DNA from 3 places in the Blastococcus jejuensis genome. Region 2 is predicted to be linked to each of the others. Evidence: riboswitches for the same ligand, from Rfam matches in the RefSeq annotation. Region 2 holds a riboswitch; each other region holds the start of a gene.
What was found. Region 2 has a riboswitch for cyclic di-AMP ahead of ABD644_RS13435 (glycoside hydrolase family 26 protein). Riboswitches for the same ligand answer to the same signal wherever they lie in the genome.

Region 1 (5,933 bases), on a different contig from region 2:
GACACGTGGTGCAGTGCGTGGGCGACGGCGGCCGGCAGGTCGGCGAACACGTGCCCGCGGTCGACCAGCGGCTGCAGTGTGCCGACGGCGTCCAGCAGCCGCAGGTGCTCGGGGCTGGCGCCCTTCACCAGCACCGTGATGCCGCGCTCGGCCAGGTCCTCCACCACCTCGCCCAGCGCCCGCGCGCCGCTGGCGTCGAGCAGGGCGACGGCGCTCAGCCGCAGGATGACGACCCGGACGTCGGCGGTCGCGGTGACCTCGGCGAGGAACCGGGACACCGTCGCGAAGAACAGCGGGCCGTCGATCCGGTAGGCCAGCACGTGCCGGGTCAGCAGGTCGTGCTCGACGTCGCCGTCGACCTCCGGACTGCTGACCTCCACCGGCACCGTCCGGGTGGTCGCCGCCATCCGTGCCACGGCGACGACGACGGCCAGCGCCATGCCGACCGCGACGGCGATGACCAGGTCGAGGGCGACGGTGGCGACCGCGGTGAGGGCGAAGACCAGGGCGTCGCCGCGCGTGGAGGTGAGCACGGCGCGCACGGTGTGCCGCTCGACCATGCGCCAGGCGGTGACGAGCAGGACACCGGCCAGGGCCACCAGCGGGATGTGGCCCACCAGGCCCGCGGCGCCGTAGACGACACCGGCCAGCAGCACCGCGTGCGTCAGGGCGGCGACGCGGGTGCGGGCCCCGGCGCGGGCGTTGACGGCCGTGCGCGCGATGGCCCCGGTGGCGGGCATCCCCCCGCAGATCCCCGACGCCAGGTTCGCCAGCCCCTGCCCGAGCAGCTCCCGGTCGGCGTCGCTGCGCGGGGCGTCGGTCATCCCGTCGGCCACCCTGGCCGACAGCAGGCTCTCCAGCGCGGCCAGGAAGGCGACCGCGAGGGCCGGCCCGATCAGCCCGCCGAGCCCGCCGAGGTCGGGCAGGGCCGGGACCGGGAGCCCGGAGGGCAACGACCCGATCGTCGCGACGTCGGCGCCGGTGACCCCGGCGACGACGGTCACGACCGCGACGGCCACGAGGCTGCCGGGCAGCGACCGGTGCAGCCGCGGCAGCCCGGCGGTCAGGACGACGGCGAGCAGGAGCAGCCCGACGACGATCCAGTGCGGGGCCGTCACGAACCGGCCGAGGGCGAGGGCAGCCCCGGCGGCGGCGTTCTCGACCTCCGGCCGGTCCACGCCCAGCGCAGCGGGTACCTGCTGGGCGGCGATGACGACGGCGATGCCGACCGTGAAGCCCTCGATCAGCGGCCACGGGACGTAGCCGAGCAGCCGCCCCGCCCGCAGCAGCGCCGCCGCGATCACGATTCCCCCGGCCAGGACGGCGACCGGGTAGACGACGGCCGGCCCGCGCTCGGCCACCAGCGGGACGAGCACGACGGTCATGGCGCCGGTCGGCCCCGACACCTGCAGCGAGGAGCCGCCGAACACTGCCGCGACCGCGCCGGCGATCACGGCGGTCACCAGCCCGACCGCCGCCCCGACACCGGTGGCGACGCCGAAGGCGAGCGCGAGGGGCAGGGCGACGATGGCGACTGTGACCCCCGCGGCCAGGTCACGCGGCCACGAGCGGCGCAGGCCGGTGTAGTCGGCCCGGCGCGGCAGCAGCCGGCGGAGGGAACCGGCGGCGACCGGCGGGACGGTCACCGGAACCGCGGCCGCGCTCACGCTCGGGCCGATCCGGCCGACGCGACGGCGTCGTCGGCGTCGTCGAGGGCGGCGAGCAGCGCCTGGCCGTCGCGCAGGTTCCGGCTCAGCAGGCGGCGGGCGACCCCGAGCAGCTCGGCGGTCTGCTGGTCGCGCAGCGCGCAGATCACGTTGCTGCGCACCCGGCGGCTGTCGACGATCCCGGCGCGGCGGAGCACCGAGACCTGCTGGGAGAGGTGCGAGAGCTCGAGGCCGGTCGCCTCGGCCAGCTCGCCGACCGTGTGCTCGCGCTCGGCCAGCAGCTCGAGCACGCGGACCCGGGCCGGATGGGCGAGCGCCTTGAACAGATCGGCCTTGGCCTCCGCGATGGGCCGGCCGGGGGTGAAGGGCACACTCCGACTCTAATGGCTTGATGAACCCGTCAACTCGTCAATCCGCTGTGACTCCGCTCGCAGACGCGACGACCCCGCTCGCAGACGCGACGACCCCGCTCGCAGACGCGACGACCCCCCCGGTCCGCGGACCGGGGGCGTCGTCGTGCGTGGTTCTGGGGGGCGGCTCAGTACCAGTTGTTGGCCTGCGAGTGCCCCCAGGCACTGCAGGGCGAGCCGTACCGCTGCTCGATGTAGATCAGCCCGGCGTCGATCTGCCGGTAGCCGTCGGAGGTTTTGGCGATCCCCGTGCCGGCCCAGGTGGAGTCGAGGAACTGCGGGATCCCGTACGCGGTGCTCGTCGGGTTCTGCGCGTTCGGGTTCCAGCCGCTCTCCTTGCCCCACAGGCTCTCCAGGCAGGAGAACTGGTTGGCGTCGCCACCGAGCTGCGCGAGCGCGTAGTCCTGGAAGGAGCCGGCCGGAGCGGTCGCGGCCGGCGCGGCCTCCGCCGCCGCGGCCTCCTCGGCCGCGGCCCGGGCGGCTTCCTCGGCGGCCACGCGCGCGGCCTCCTCGGCGGCGGCCTGCTCGGCCGCGAGCCGCTGCTGCTCGGCCAGGTCGGCGGCGGCCTGGGCCTGCGCGGCCGCGGTCTGCTCGGCACTGCGCTCGGCCCGGCTGGCCGCGAGCTGCCCGAGCGAGTGGGCGGCGTCCTCGCCGATGACGGCCGAGCCGGCGTCGGTGCCGCCCCCGCCCTGGATGCCGAGCTGCTCGGCGATGCTGACCGACTCCAGCTGCGCGCCGTCGGCCTGGGCGGCGGGCTCGCCGGAGGCGAGCACGTTGACCATCAGCGCGCCGGCGGCGGCGACGCTGAGGTAGAGCGCGGGACGACGGGCGGTGTTCGGCGGGCGACGGTGCGCTCCGGTACCGCGCTCACTGCGGGCATGCGGACGGATCATGGTGCGGAGGTTCATGGGGTGGGACGACTCCGAGGGCGTCAGGGCGCGACAGGACGGCATGCCAGGCAGGCAGTGCCCCTGCGACGCGTTCTTCCGTGTAGCCGCCTACCGAGTTAGCTGACGGGTTCGGGCGGGAAGCAGCCCTACCGGCCCCGAGCTGACGCTCGCGGGCTGGATTCACCCCAGTACTGCGGTGGGTCCCCGGCTCGCCTTCCCCGGAGGGTCGGCGACTCAGCGGCGTCCAGCGCGGATCTCCCCGGGTGGGGACACGACGACCGGCCGGACCGCCCCAACGTAACCGCCGTTACCGCACCGTGACAATCGAAACGTCGAATTCCCGGCGTGACGAGGATCGCGTCGGTGCGTCAGGGCAGCCGCCACACCGTCGTCCGGCGCACGAGCGGGCCTTCGGTGTCGGGGACGTCGTACGTGGCCGCGGCGACCAGCCCCTCGCGCGGGACGTAGGGCCGCCCCGGGTCCCCGAGGAGGACCACGGCCCCGCCGAGCCAGGCGCGCCCCAGGAACGGCAGCACGCGCTCGGTCATCGCCCGGTCGTAGCAGACGTCACCGGCCAGGATGACGTCCACGTCCGGCGGTTCCGCGTCGAGGACGTCGCCCACGACGGCGATCGGGGCGACCCCGTTGGCCTCTGCGTTCACCGCGACCGCGGTGGCGCTGTAGGGGTCGGGATCGCTGGCGAGCACCGCGCGGGCGCCGGCCAGCGCCGCGGCCACGGCGACGAGGCCGCTGCCCGCCCCGAGGTCGAGCACGCTGCGCCCGGCCACCACCTCGGGGTGGTCGAGGACGTAGCGGGCCAGCGCCTGGCCGCCGGGCCAGGCGGCGGCCCAGAAGGGGGGTTCCTCGGCCGGCCCCACCTGCTCGCTCTCCATCGCCTCCCACAGCGCGACGACGTCGGCGGCGACGTGCAGCCGGACCTCCGGCACGAGAGCGGACCGCTCGAGCCGGGTGTACCGGCGGACGAAGTCGGCGGGAACGTGGCTCGACACCTGCTCAGTCTCGCGCGGGAGGGCCGACCTGCCGGCCGGCACGTCGCGCGATCAGCCGCCAGTAGGAGCCGGGCAGCAGCCGGACCAGCACGTCGGGGACCTTGGCGCTCCATCCGATCAGCAGCCGCGGGCGGCGCCGCTCGATCGCCGCCACGATCTGGGCCGCCGCCTTCTCCGGGGGCATCGTCAGCAGCTTGGCGAACTGCGCGCGCCCCTGCTCGTACTCCTCGGCCGACACCCCCGAGCCGACGCGGACGGTCTCGGCGATCCGCGTCTTGATGCCGCCGGGGTGGACGACGGTGACGCCGACGCCGTTCTCGGCGAGCTCGTGCCGCAGCGCCTCGCTGAATCCCCGGACGGCGAACTTGCTCGCCGCGTACGCCGCCTGCCCGGGCGGGGCGAAGATCCCGAAGATGCTCGACACGTTCACCAGGTGCGACCCGGGACGGGCCTTCAGCGCCGGCAGGAACGCGCGGGTCAGCGTGACGACGGCGCGGAAGTTGATCGACATCAGCCAGTCGAACTCGTCGGCGGTCACCTGGTCGAACCGGCCGCCGAGCGCCACGCCCGCGTTGTTGACCAGCAGGGTCACGTCGGGGTGCGCCGCAGCGAGGTCGGCCGCCACCCGGACCGTGGCGTCGTCGTCGGCCAGGTCGACGACGGTGGTGGCGACGGCGAGCGACGGGTGCGCCGCCCGGATCCGGCCGGCAACGGCGGCCAGCCGCTCGGCGTCCCGGTCGAGCAGCACCAGGTCGCTGCCGCGCGTCGCCAGCTGCTCGGCCAGCGCCTCGCCGATGCCGCTGGCCGCGCCGGTGACCACGGCCGTGCCGCCCCCGAAGCGGTAGGGGCCCATCAGGCGGCCCGCCGGGCCGGCGCCGCCGCGCGCTGGAAGGTCATGCCCTCGTCGTCGAGCGGGCCACGGCGCATGAGGGCGACGTCGCGCAGGTAGTTCTGGTGCAGCTTCCAGGGCTTGCGCGAGCCCTGCTTGGGCAGGGCGCCGAGGCTGCGCTGCACGTACCCGGACGCGAGGTCGAGGAAGGGCTCGTCGCCACCCTCGGGCGGGGCCACCGGCGTGGCCGAGACGTAGCCGTGCTCGTCGAGGTGTCGCAGCAGGCGGCAGACGTAGCGGTTGACCAGGTCGGCCTTGAGCGTCCAGGAGGCGTTCGTGTAGCCGATCACCATCGCCAGGTTCGGGACCCCGGACAGCATCATGCCCTTGTAGGAGACCCGCCCGGAGACGTCGACCGGCTTGCCGTCGACGGTCAGCGACATCCCGCCCATCGGGAGCAGGTTGAGCCCGGTCGCGGTGATGACGACGTCGGCGTCGAGGTGCGCTCCGGACTCCAGCTCGATGCCCTTCTCGGTGAACGTCGCGATCCGGTCGGTCGCGATGGACGCCGTCCCCCGGCGGAGAGCGCGGAACAGGTCGCCGTCGGGCACCAGGCACAGCCGCTGGTCCCAGGGGTCGTAGGGCGGGTTGAAGTGCGTGTCGACGTCGATGTTCGGCAGCTGCTTCTGGGTGAGGCGGCGGATGACCTTCCGGGCGGCCGTGGGCCACCGCCGGCTGAACTGGAAGAACGCGGTCGAGAGCAGCACGTTCTTCCACCGCACGATGGGATAGGCAAGGCGCGCGGGGAGCCGGCTGCGCAGGGCCTGCGCCAGCGGGTCGCGGCCGGGCAGCGACAGGATGTAGCTCGGCGTGCGCTGCAGCATGGTGACGTGCTCGGCTCGGTCGGCGAGGGTGGGCACCAGCGTCACCGCGGTCGCGCCGCTGCCGATGACGACGACCTTCTTGCCGGTGACGTCGAGGTCCTCCGGCCAGTGCTGCGGGTGCACGAACTGCCCGGCGAAGCGCTCCTCGCCCGGGAAGCTCGGCCGGAAGCCCTCGTCGTAGCGGTAGTAGCCGGAGCACAGGGACAGCCACGAGCAGGTGAACCGCACCGTCTCACCGGTGTC
Region 2 (5,933 bases):
TCCAGCTCGGGGTGCTCGACCGCCAGCGCAGCGGCCCGCTCGCGGACCTCGGGGGTGAGCAGCAGCTCCCGGCACGGCGGCGCCCACAGCCGGTCGGGCCGCTCGTCGAGGCTGCGCTGGTCGGCGGCGGAGAAGTAGCGCAGCTCGTCGACCTCGTCGCCCCAGAACTCCACGCGCACCGGGTGCGGCTCGGTCGGCGGGAACACGTCGAGCAGGCCGCCGCGCAGCGCGAACTCCCCGCGCTTCTCGACCAGCTCGACCCGGGTGTACGCCGCGTCGACCAGAGCGCGCGCGACGACGTCGATCTCGGCCTCGTCGCCCGGCCCGAGCTCGACCGGCACGAGGTCGCCGAGGCCGGGCGCCAGCGGCTGGAGGACGCTGCGCACCGGCGCGACCAGGACGTCGATCGTCCCGTTGTCGCCCGGGTGCGTCAGGTCCCGCAGCACCGCCAGCCGGCGTCCGACGGTGTCGGCGCGGGGGCTGAGCCGCTCGTGCGGCAGCGTCTCCCAGGCGGGGAAGGTCTCGACCCGGCGGCCGGGGACGACGCAGCGCAGCAGGTCGGCGACCTGGTCGGCGTCGCGCTCCCCGGCGGTGACCACCAGCACGGGCACGCCGGCGCCCGGTGCCGCAGCGGCGAGGGCGGCGGCGACGAGCGGCTGGACCGGCGGCGGGGCCGTGACGGCCAGGGTGGCGTTCCCGGCCGCGCTCACCACTCGCGCGATGCCGGGGTCGGTGAGGACGACGTCCAGCACGCCGCGCAAGGTCACGCTCGTCTGCTCCTGAGGCTCGCTGGCCGTGCGGCGCCGCGGGAGTGCGGCGGCTGGCCGGCCTCCCAGGCTAGTCGGCGCCGCCGACGACCGCCGTCGCGCGGCCCGGAGCGCTGGAGGCCGGGCAGCCCGACTCCGCGACCTCGCGCCACGCCCCCTGCGAACGCTCGTCCAGCATCCGCCAGTCGCCGACGTGGTCGCCGCCCTGCCAGTAGATCCACATCGAGATCCTCGGGTGGCGGGCGATCCAGGCGGCGTCGCGGCGGATGGCGTCGGCGCGGGCCTGTTCTTTCGCTGGATCCGAGGGCGCTCCCGCCGGCCGCAGATACTGCCCGTACTCGGTGATGAACAACGGCAAGCCGAACGGCTCAGCGAACCGGTACCAGGTGGTGAACGAACCGCTCTCGGTCATCGGCGCCGGGTCGCGGCCGTACCAATCCAGCGCCACGAAGTCGGCGTGATCGCTGCCCGGCCACCAGTCCTCGGGTGCACCGATCCAGTGGCCCGGTTGCGCGGGGTCCCACCAGTAGGCCATGTAGACCGGCCCCCAGCGGATGGTGGGGTTGGCCTCCTTGACGACCCGGTAGAGGTGCCGTTGGAGCGCGACGAACTCAGGACCCGTCATGTCGTTCTCCGGCTCGTGGAACGCGGTGGCGAACACACCCGTCCGAGGGACGCCGCGGGCCCATGCCCGGATCGCTTCGTCGTACTCCCCCGCGGCGGCGCCCCGGTGGTCGCCGTGCGGCGGCTTCCACGAGACGAACGAGTGCACGCCCACGTCGGCATCAACGGCGGCCGAGGAACTGTCGAAGGACGACGGCAACCGCGGGTCGAAGCTGCGCCGGACCGTGAGCGGGCCGAGATCCTCAGCAGCCTGGCGGAAGAGCTCCAGCCCTGGACCGTCGGCGCGCCCCGGGGCGTTGGCCGCAGCGCCCACGGCCAGGCAGTCGAGCGCGTACCCCGACGGGTCCGACCACGGGATGCGCGGCGGCGCGGAGCCGGCAGTCGTCGCGACCGCGGCGACTGCCACCACCGCCCCGATCCTGCGCCGCGACAGCCTGATCCCGGCCATGAACCCCGCCCTCGACCCGGCTCCGCGCACGCACGTCCGCGGCCACCCGCGCGCCCCGCAGAGTACCGGCCGGGGACCGTGCCGCAGGCCATCTGCGACGCGGCCGCACCGACTCTCAGGGATGAGGGAGGACAGAAAGGGGCGCGCCCCGGACCGGGGTGACCCTAGGGTTCCGGACGGCGTGCGGGCCGGCGCGCCGAACGAACCGAGTCGTGGGGGAGCCTGTGGACCTGTCGCTGTCGCTCGTCCTCGCCGGGCTGCTGATCGGCGTCGTCGTCGGCATGACCGGCATGGGCGGCGGCGCTCTCATGACGCCGGTCCTCGTCCTGTTCTTCGGTGTGCCGCCGCTGGCCGCCGTGTCCAGTGACCTCGTCGTCTCCGCCGTGATGAAGCCCGTGGGGGGCGTGGTGCACCTGCGTCGGGGCACCGTCGACCTGCGATTGGTCGGGCTGCTCTGCCTCGGTTCGGTGCCCAGCGCCTTCGCCGGGGTGCTCGTGTCCCGGTCGCTCGGCTCGTCGTCAGGTGTGCAGGAGTGGACCAAGCTGGCGCTGGGCGCGGCTCTGCTGCTCGCGGCCACCGGCTTGATCATCCGGGCCTACCAAAATCTGGTCGCCCGTGGTCGCCGCGCCGCCGACCGGGCGGCGGGCCGACCCGTGCGCGATCCAGCCGCGGAGATCAACCGGCCGCTGCACCTGCGGCCGGTCGCCACCGTCCTCGTCGGCATCGTCGGCGGCCTGATCGTCGGCATGACGTCGGTAGGTTCGGGCTCGCTGATCATCATCGCGCTGCTCGCCCTTTATCCCGCGCTCAGCGCCGCCTCCCTCGTCGGCACCGACCTGGTCCAGGCCGTGCCACTGGTGACTTCGGCGGCGCTAGGGCACCTGCTGTTCGGCGATTTCAGGCTCGATCTGACCGCCGCCCTGCTGATCGGCTCGCTTCCCGGCGTCTACTTGGGCGCACGCCTCTCGTCACGCGCGCCGGGTGGCCTCGTCCGCCGGGCACTCGCGCTGGTGCTGCTGGCCTCAGGCCTGAAACTGCTCGGGGTCGGGAACACCGCCATGCTTATCGTCCTCGCCGTCATCGTCGTCGTGGGGCCCGTCCTGTGGGCGCTGGCGAGAACTCGGCACGGGCTGCCGGCTCGAGCCAGGTTCGTCACCCGGGGCTCACTGGCGCCGCGCACCGTGGCCGCGCCCTCACACCCGGTTGCGCCGGCTGTGACAGGCGAGGCTCGCCGAGACACTCCCGTGACCAACGGCTAGGGTTCACCCCGGCCCAGACGAGTACGCACCCGGGGAGACCACCCGGGGCTCGATCGGCCACCGCTCAATCCTGCGTGCGCCGCGAGTGCATGAGGAGCCGGGGACCCAACCGACCCCGGGGTGAATCGGCGACGCCGCCGTAGGGCCTCCTTCCCGCCCGAACCCGTCAGCTAACCCGGTCAGCGGTCCTGGAAGAAGGAGCACCGCTCGATGCCCGGAGAGCACTCTGCCCTGGTCGCGCCGCGACCGGGGAGCCCGACGACGGCCCGCCGACGTCCGCGACTCGCCAGACGCGCCCTGCTCAGGTGTGGTTCGGTGGTCGTCGCGACCACCGCCGCCCTGTCCGTCATGACCACCCCCGCCTCGGCGGCGCCCACTACGTACATCGGCGTCGCCGGCGACCACGCCGGACTCTCTCGCAGCACCGGTGAACCGCTCGCCCTCCACTCGTACTCCCGGTTCGACCGCCGGGTGCCCGCGAACGCCGACATGATCACAGTCAAGACATCGGCCAAGTGGAGTCAGGTGGCTGCTGCCCGCCCCGGTTCGGCGCTGTACGAACAGATCGCCCAGTACGCGCGCGGAGTGAAGGCCCTCAACCGCACGGTCATGGTGGCCTACCACCACGAACCCGAGGCCGGCGGCAGCCGCGGGTTCGGCACCTCCCAGGAATTCGTCGCCGCGTACCGGCAAGTCGTGTCGATCTTCAACTCCGTCGGCGCCACGAACGTCGAGTGGACCTGGCAGATGACCGCCTACTCCTTCCGCGTGCGGGAGTCGGACCGGCGGGCCGCGATCCACTGGTACCCAGGCGATGCCTATGTCGACAACGTCTCGGCTGACGGTTACAACTGGGGCAGCTGCGACGGGCATTCCGGCAAGTGGTTGAGCTTCGCCAGCTTCACCGAGCCGGTGGTCCAGTTCGCTCGGGCACACGGGAAGAAGGCGTCCCTCGGCGAGTTCGGCTCGGTCGCCGGCTCCCAGCGGGCGCAGTGGCTGCGGGACGCCCACCGGTACGTCGTGGCCAACCGCGACGTCATCTCGGCGGCGTTCTACTTCCAGAACGGGTCCTCCGGCGCCGGGGACACCTGCAACTGGCTCCTGCAGACATCCGCGGAGCACGACGCCTTCGGCGACATGGCGCGGGACACGTCTACATTCCGCTCCTGATTCCCTGCTCGTCGTGGGCCTCCCGGTATCCGCCGGGAGGCCACGACGAGCAGTTCTCACGCCTGGCATCCTCGCCCGTCCGAGTGTGACGGGACGACGCGAACCCCTTACAAAGCGGTCCCAGTGGTATTCAATCCGTACGGCTCGCCGCGCGGCGCGTCGAGGATCACGCGGTTGCCTCGGACCTGGAGGACGCGGAGCGAGGACAGAGGGGAACGCGACGCGATGCCGAGCGGAGATGCGGGAAACGCGATGCGCTTGGGCGATTACGTCGACTTGGTGCGCCGGCAGTGGGTGCCCGTCCTCCTCTGCCTGATGCTCGGGGTCGGTGCGGCAATCGCCTATCTCCAGCTGACGCCGCGCGAGTACCGCTCCACGACATCGGTGCTCGTCACGGCCATCGACGATGTGTCCGGTGGATCCGGTCGCACGACGTCGATCAACCTCGACACCGAGGCGCAGCTCGTCACCGCCACCGGCACCGTGGCCGATGCCGCCGAGCGGCTCGGCGTCCCGGACGAGGCGCGCTCACTGGCCGGGCAGGTAGCGGTGAGTGTGCCGCCCAACACCGAGATCCTCGACATCGCGTTCACGGGCGGCACTCCGGAGGAGGCGCAGCAGGGTTCGCTGGCATTCGCCGAGGCCTATCTCTCCCAGCGCCAGGAGACGGCGGAAGACGCCCTGCAGGCTGAGCGGGAACTCCTCCAGGCGCGCATCGACGCGGTCGGGTCCCAGTTGTCGGACGTGCTCGAGGCGAGCGCGGCCCTGCCGGCGGACTCCCCCACGCGCAACCGGCTGGACAGCCAGGCGACGTCGCTGAACAACCAGCTGGCGAACCTGTCTGCCCAGCAGAACGAGATCGAGTCGACGGCGGTCCGTCCGGGCGTCATCGTGAACGAGCCGCCGCTGCCCTCGAGCCCGAGCAGCCCCAATGCGCTGGTAGCGATCGCTGCCGGTGTACTGATGGGCCTGCTTCTGGGCCTTGGCGTGGCGGCTCTCCGGTACCGCGCCGACGACGTCATCCGCACCTCCGATGACCTGTTTCGCCGCACACGCGTACCCGTCACCGCAGTTCTGTCGGGCCGGCTGCACGGCAACCGGGTGACCGTCCCGCCACCGCTGAGCGCTGACGGCCGCGGCTATGCCCGGCTCCGCAACCTGGTCTCGAGCAGCCTCGAGGAGAGCAGCCGTCGCGTCGTGCTGGTAGCGGGAGTCCGGCGCGGTGGCGGCCCGACGGCCACCAACCTCGCCGCTTCCCTGGCCCGCTCCGGGGAGGACGTGGTTCTGGTGTGTGCCGACGTCTTCGGCGACACCGCGGCCTCTCTCTTCGACGAGCCGCCGTCGGTGGGCCTCGCCGAGGTGCTCGCAGGTGAGCAGCAGGTCGATGCGGCCGTACGCCGACTCGACGGCGTACCGGGTCTTCGTGTGCTGGCGCCCGGACGCGACCCCGACCGGGCCGACGCGCTGCTCCAGACGCGCAGTCCCCGCAAGCTGGTCGACCGGCTCCTGGAGTCGGCGACGTACGTGGTGATCGAGGCGCCGCCGACGACCGACAGTCCCGACGCGCAGACGCTGGCGAACGTGGCCGAGCTCGCGGTGCTGTTCGTCGAGGCCGGGTCCACGACGGCCCGCGAGGTGCTGGATGCCTGCGCGCAACTGGAGTCC
Region 3 (5,933 bases), on a different contig from region 2:
GCTCCAGCGGCAGGGGTGAGGGCGCCGGCGTCCAGGGCTCCACGATCCGCGGCTCCGCGGCCCGCAGGTCGGTCAGCAGGCCGAAGACCAGCGGGTCCACGCCCGAGGTCGAGTTGGTCAGGGACACCGCGCCGATCTGCTCGTCGCGGTCGACGAACACCCCGGCCAGGAAGCCGGGCATCGAGCCGCCGTGCCCGACCAGCGTGCACCCGTCGACGCGCAGCACCTGCAGGCCGAGCCCGTAGGAGGCCCAGCCCGCAGCCGAGGAGTCGACGCCCGCCGGGACGGTCATCTCCTCGAGCGTGGCGGGGTCGAGCACGCCGGCGGTGTCGCCGAGCAGGAAGGCGCCGAACCGCCCCAGGTCGGTCAGCGACGCCCAGAGCTGGCCGGCCGCGGCCATGACGCCGGCATGGTGCTCGGGCTCGGCGAGGACGACGTCGGCCCACGGGTGCACCGCCCGGCCCTCGGCGGCCGGCTCGACCGGGCGCGGGGTCGTCCGGGTCATGCCCAGCGGGGCGAGCACCTCGGCGGTGACGGCGTCCTCCCACGAGGTCCCGCGCAGCCGCGCCACGAGCTCACCCAGCAGCCCGAACCCGAGGTTCGAGTAGTGGAACCGGCGGGCGGCACCGAGGACGACGTCGGACGGCCCCAGCCCCAGCTCGCCGAGCGAGCCGCCGGGCGTGCGCTCCCACCAGCCGCCGGGGCTCTCGGCCGAGGCACCGGCCAGGTGGGAGAGCAACTGACCGACCGTGCGGTCGCCGAGCGGCGTGCCCGGCAGGTGCTCCTCGAGGTGGTCGTCGAGGTGCAGCCGACCCTCGTCGCGCAGCCGCATCACGACGACGGCGGTCACGGTCTTGCTGATCGATCCCAGCCGGTACTGGACGTCGGCGTGCGGCTCGGGCACCTCACCCCGCGCGGCCGACCAGGCCAGGCCGCCGTCGCGCACGACCCCGGCGACCAGGCTCGGCGCCCGCCCCTCCCGCTGGGTCCGCGCCGTGCGGGCCAGGAGCAGGCGGGCGGTGGAGGGCAGGACGGGCTCGGGCATGACGGGGACCGTATCCATCCGCCGCCGGCGTGCGCCGCTCAGGACGCGGGAACGGCACTCCCGACCGGGAGGTCACCGGCGCGGGTGGCGCGGCGCTCGAACCAGACGGTGGCCAGGGGCGGGATCGAGGCGAGCAGGGCGAGCAGGGTGGTGCCCCGCGACCAGCGGAGGGCCCGGCTCGCGACCAGGGCGAGGAGGACGTAGGCGACGAAGACCGCGCCGTGGATCGGGCCGAACACCTGCACGCCGATCTCGGTGGTCTGCGGGACGTACTTGACGAACATGCCGGCGAGCAGGCCGATCCAGGAGATCGCCTCGGCGATCGCGACGGCACGGAACGCGGTGGCTGCGGTACGGGGGTTCACAGCCCCGATCCTCCCCGGCCGGTCAGCGCAGGTAGGCCCGGCCGCGGGGTGATATTTCATACCCGACCGCCAGGCTGCGGGTCAGTCCCAGCTCCTTGAGCTTGCGGACGTCGCGCTTGAACGAGAGCGTCTCGCGCCCGAGCGAGGCGGCGAGGTCGGGCGCGCGGACGCCCGGCCTGTCGGCGATCAGCGCGAGCACCTGCCGCGTCCACGCCCGCCCCGGGCCGCGGCGTCCCACCGGTCCAGCCGGGCGTCGACGGCGCGGCGCTCGTCGGCCGACAGCGTGGCCTGCTCGCGCAATTCCACCCGCGGATCGGGGCCGGCAGGCCCCACCCGCAGGCGGTACACGTGCGCGCCGGGCCGCCGGTCGAGCAGCCGGTGGAGCTCGGCCAGCGAGCGGACGCCGCTCTGCACGGCGTCGTCCTCGGTCAGGCTGTCGGGGTCCACCTCGTCGACCGAGTCGATACGGACGACGCCTGCCGCCGTCCGCTGGGTGCCGCCCGGGCGCATGCGCGGGCGGTCCCAGCGGCGGAAGGCGAGGGTCACCGAGCCGTCCGCGATCCCCGCGGCGGTGGCCGGGTCGATCAGCACGACCGCATCCTGGCAGGGTCGGGCCCGTGCGGGGACTGGCCAGGCGGGAGTTCTGCCTCGTGCTGCTCCGGCGGATGGCCGACGTCCGCCCGGATCTCGTCGCCGAGGCGCTCCCGCGGCTGGGCGCCAGCCGCCGGGAGGCGCACGCCGCGCACACCCGCTGGCAGGCGCTGCAGCACTCGCCCCGGGCCCCGCGCGGCCTGGCGCTGCGCACGGCGGTGCTCGGCCCGCCCGACGAGCTCGAGGACCGCCGGTTCGGCGACCTCGACGTCCAGGTGCGCCGCTGGCCGGTGCCGCTGTGGCCGCACCTCTACTGGGAGGTGCTGACCGGCCCGGGCGGCTCGGTGCTCAACGAGCACCTGGTGCGGGCGCCGGGCTCCCCCGTCCCGCCGGCCACCGCCGACGCCCTGCTCGTGTGGGAGCACACCCTGGACGACGTCGTCGGCCTGCCCGGGGCCCGCAGCGTCGACCCGGGCGTCGTCACCCGGTGGGAGGTGGAGCTGCCCGGCGGGCGCCGGGCGGCGTTCGTCTGGGGGCTGTTGCAGCGGGTGGGGTGATCAGCCGGCGATCCGGCGAGCGCCGGCGTAGCCACCCATCGCGTCGATGCTGGCGACCTTGACGACGTCGCCGGAGGTCGGCGCGTGCACCATCTGCCCGTTGCCGATGTAGATGCCCACGTGGCTGACCGGGCTGTAGAAGAAGACCAGGTCACCGGGCTGGAGCTCGGCCCGGGAGACCGACTGGCCCATGCCGGCCTGCATGCGACTGGAGTGCGGCAGCCGCACGCCGGCGGCGGCGTAGGCGAACGCCGTCAGCCCTGAGCAGTCGAAGGAGCGCGGCCCGGACGCGGCCCAGACGTAGGGCTTGCCGCGCTGGGCCATGGCCGTGTCGACGGCGACCTGCGCCGCCTGGCTGCCGGCGACGATCGGGCCGGTGGCGGCGACGAGCTCGCTGCGGTCGTCGCGGCTGGCGCGGTCGTCCCCGTGGTGGGCGGCGACGGCGGCCTGCTGCTCGGCCAGGCTGAGCCGGTCGTAGAGCGCCTGGTAGTCGGCGATCTGCGCCTCGAGATCGGCCTGCTGGGCGGCGACGGCGTCGTAGGTCGCCTGCGCCTGCGCCGCGGCCTCCTGGGCGGTGGCCTGGGCCTGGGCCGCGGCGATGCTGGCGGTGGCGGCCACGCCGAGGACCTCGTTCTGGTGGCCGGCGACCATCTGCAGGGTGGCGACGCGGTCGACGAACTCGTCGGCCGACTCGCTGGTCATCAGCGCGCGGAAGGAGCTCATCGACTCGCCGGTGTAGGCGGTGCGGGCGATGCCGCGGACGGCCTGCTGGGCCGCCAGCAGCGCGGCCTGCGCCTGGTTGGACGCGGCGACGGCGGCCTCGGCGGCGGCGTGCTGGGCGACGAGCGTCTCGCGGGCCTCGTTGAACTGCTCGGTGACGACCTCGAGTTCGTGGCCGCGGGCCGCGACGAGCTCGGCGGCCTCGGCGGACGTGCCCGGATCGCCGGGGGCGGCCTGGGCGGGAACCCCCGCGACCAGGATGCCGACGGCCGCGACGAGAGCGAAGCCGGAGCGCAGGGCGAACCGGCGGCGGGTGGCCGCGCGCGGTGCGGCGGGGGTTGCAGTCGCCATGGTGCGGCGGCTCTCCGTTCTCGTCCACGAGCCGCCTACCGGGTTAGCTGACGGGTTCGGGCGGGAGTTCGCCCGGCGTCGCGGATGCGGCGCTGCACCCCAGTGCTTCGGTGGGTCCCCGGCCCGTCGCCTGCGAGTGCGGGCGACCGGCTCGACGGCGCCCATCCGGGTGTCACTCAGACAGTGACTGAAAGCCCCGATGGACACACGCACCGTAAGGTGCGTGACCACGCCGTGACAATGACAAAGATGTTATTTGTGGCCTTCTGCACCAACTTTCCCGAACCCTTGCGCGAACCGGTCCGTCACGGTCTCGTGACGACGGCGGTGACGCTGCGGAATCCCCGCCGGTGACGGGCCGGTGGCAGTGCCCCGGACGGGCCGGATACCGTCCGCCGGTGGAGCACAGCAGATACGACGTCGTCGTGGTCGGCGGCGGGCACAACGGCCTGGTCGCCGCCGCCTACCTCGCCCGGGCCGGCCGGTCGGTCCTCGTCCTCGAGCGGCAGGCGGCCCTCGGTGGGGCCGCGGTCAGCCGTCAGGTGTTCGAGGGCGTCGACGTCCGGCTGTCGGCGTACTCCTACCTGGTCAGCCTGCTCCCGGATCGCATCGTCGGCGATCTCGACCTCGACATCCGGCTGGCCGACCGCACGGTCGCGTCCTACACGGCGCTGACCCGTGACGGCCGCCCCGGCGGGCTGCTCGTCGAGCGGGAGGAGGGCCCGGCCACGGCCACCTCGTTCGCCGCCCTCACCGGCTCCGACGCCGAGTTCGCGGGCTGGCAGCGCTTCTACGGCCGGCTGGCCGGCCTCGCCGAGGACCTCGCCCCCACCCTGGTCGAGCCCCTGCTCGCACCGGCCGAGCTCGAGGCGCGGCTGCGCGACCCGGAGCTGTGGCACGACCTGCGGGAGCGGCCGCTGGCCGACGTGGTCGGCGACCACCTCAGCGACGACGTCGTGCGCGGCGTGGCGCTGACCGACGGGCTCATCGGCACGTTCGCCGACGTGCACGCCGCCGACGGCCTGGCCGGCCGCTGCTTCCTGTACCACCTCGTGGGCAACGGGACCGGGCAGTGGCGGGTGCCGGTGGGCGGCATGGGTGCCGTCAGCGGGGCCATGGCGGCGGCCGCGCGGCGGCACGGCGCCGAGCTGGTCACCCGGGCCACGGTGACCGCGCTCGATCCGCGCGCCGACGGCGTCACGGTCAGCTGGACCGACGACGACGGGAGGCAGCGCTCGGTGGACGCGGGACACGTGGTCTGCGGCGCCGCCCCGACCGTGCTGGCCGAGCTGACCGGGGCCGATCCCGGGCCGCGGCCGTCGGGCTCGCAGCTGAAGGTCAACATGGTGCTGGCCCGGCTGCCCCGGTTGCGGTCGGGCACCGACCCGGCGACCGCCTTCGCCGGCACGTTCCACGTCGACGAGGCCGCGAGCCAGATCGACGCCGCCTACGCCCAGGCCGCCGCCGGCCGGCTGCCCGACGTCATCCCGTTCGAGGTGTACTGCCACTCGCTGAGCGACGCGTCCATCCTCGGCCCGACCGAGCGGGCCACCGGGCACCACACGCTCACCCTGTTCGGCCTGCACACCCCCGCCGAGCTCTACCGCGACGACCCGGACGGCACGCGCGACGAGGCGGTCCGCCGGGTGGTGGCGCAGCTCGACGCGCACCTGGAGGAGCCGCTGCTCGACTGTCTGGCCCGCGACGCGCACGGGCGCCCCTGCCTGCAGGCCGCCTCACCCGTCGACGTCGAGGCGTCGTTGGGCATGCCGGGCGGGCACATCTTCCACGGCGACCTGGCCTGGCCGGTCGCCGCCACCGACGACGAGGTCGGCGGCTGGGGCGTGGCCACCGGGCACCCGCGGATCGTCGCGGCGTCCTCGGGTGGCACGGTGCGCGGCGGTGCGGTCAGCGGACTCGGCGGCTACGCGGCGGCCCGCCACCTCCTGGACCCGCGCTGACACCGGGGCCAGGCCTCCGAGCCGGCCTGGCCGACCTCGCCTCGGACATCCGGCGGCGTCTGCACGGCCGCGACCTCGCGCTCATCGCGGCCGGCCTGACCTTCTACGCGGGCATCGCCGTCGTCCCGCTGCTGGTGCTGGCGTTCGCGCTCACCGGGCTGCTCACGTCCACCGGCACCGTGCGCGAGCTCGGCGGCCGGCTGGGCGACCTGCTGCCGGCCGAGCTCGGTGCGCCGGACGCCCTCGCCCGGCTGGTCGACGCGGGCGCGCGGCTCGACCTGCTCGGTGGGGTCCTGGCCCTGCTGCCGATGTCGCTCTACGGCGAGGGGCTGCGCCGCGCGCT

Region 1: it holds a riboswitch for cyclic di-AMP, as region 2 does, so the genes downstream of both, ABD644_RS06425 (aggregation-promoting factor C-terminal-like domain-containing protein) here and ABD644_RS13435 (glycoside hydrolase family 26 protein) in region 2, are expected to answer to the same signal.
Region 3: it holds a riboswitch for cyclic di-AMP, as region 2 does, so the genes downstream of both, ABD644_RS03555 (C40 family peptidase) here and ABD644_RS13435 (glycoside hydrolase family 26 protein) in region 2, are expected to answer to the same signal.

The regions. Positions count from the first base shown of each region.
Region 1 covers NZ_BAAAVV010000002.1:567,783-573,715, reverse strand. The annotation lists gene ABD644_RS06435 (SulP family inorganic anion transporter) at 1-1,667, opposite strand, end outside; gene ABD644_RS06430 (ArsR/SmtB family transcription factor) at 1,664-2,038, opposite strand; gene ABD644_RS06425 (aggregation-promoting factor C-terminal-like domain-containing protein) at 2,206-2,970, opposite strand; cyclic di-AMP (ydaO/yuaA leader) riboswitch at 3,057-3,209, opposite strand; gene ABD644_RS06420 (class I SAM-dependent methyltransferase) at 3,336-3,977, opposite strand; gene ABD644_RS06415 (SDR family NAD(P)-dependent oxidoreductase) at 3,982-4,830, opposite strand; gene ABD644_RS06410 (flavin-containing monooxygenase) at 4,830-5,933, opposite strand, start outside.
Region 2 covers NZ_BAAAVV010000006.1:24,974-30,906, reverse strand. The annotation lists gene mfd (transcription-repair coupling factor) at 1-767, opposite strand, end outside; gene ABD644_RS13445 (hypothetical protein) at 838-1,800, opposite strand; gene ABD644_RS13440 (sulfite exporter TauE/SafE family protein) at 2,052-3,098, shown strand; cyclic di-AMP (ydaO/yuaA leader) riboswitch at 3,150-3,298, shown strand; gene ABD644_RS13435 (glycoside hydrolase family 26 protein) at 3,414-4,268, shown strand; gene ABD644_RS13430 (tyrosine-protein kinase domain-containing protein) at 4,494-5,933, shown strand, end outside.
Region 3 covers NZ_BAAAVV010000001.1:727,793-733,725, forward strand. The annotation lists gene ABD644_RS03530 (serine hydrolase domain-containing protein) at 1-1,045, opposite strand, end outside; gene ABD644_RS03535 (DUF3817 domain-containing protein) at 1,084-1,410, opposite strand; gene ABD644_RS03540 (hypothetical protein) at 1,433-1,609, opposite strand; gene ABD644_RS03545 (ASCH domain-containing protein) at 1,597-2,001, opposite strand; gene ABD644_RS03550 (hypothetical protein) at 2,028-2,558, shown strand; gene ABD644_RS03555 (C40 family peptidase) at 2,559-3,629, opposite strand; cyclic di-AMP (ydaO/yuaA leader) riboswitch at 3,647-3,784, opposite strand; gene ABD644_RS03560 (phytoene desaturase family protein) at 4,028-5,590, shown strand; gene ABD644_RS03565 (YhjD/YihY/BrkB family envelope integrity protein) at 5,704-5,933, shown strand, end outside.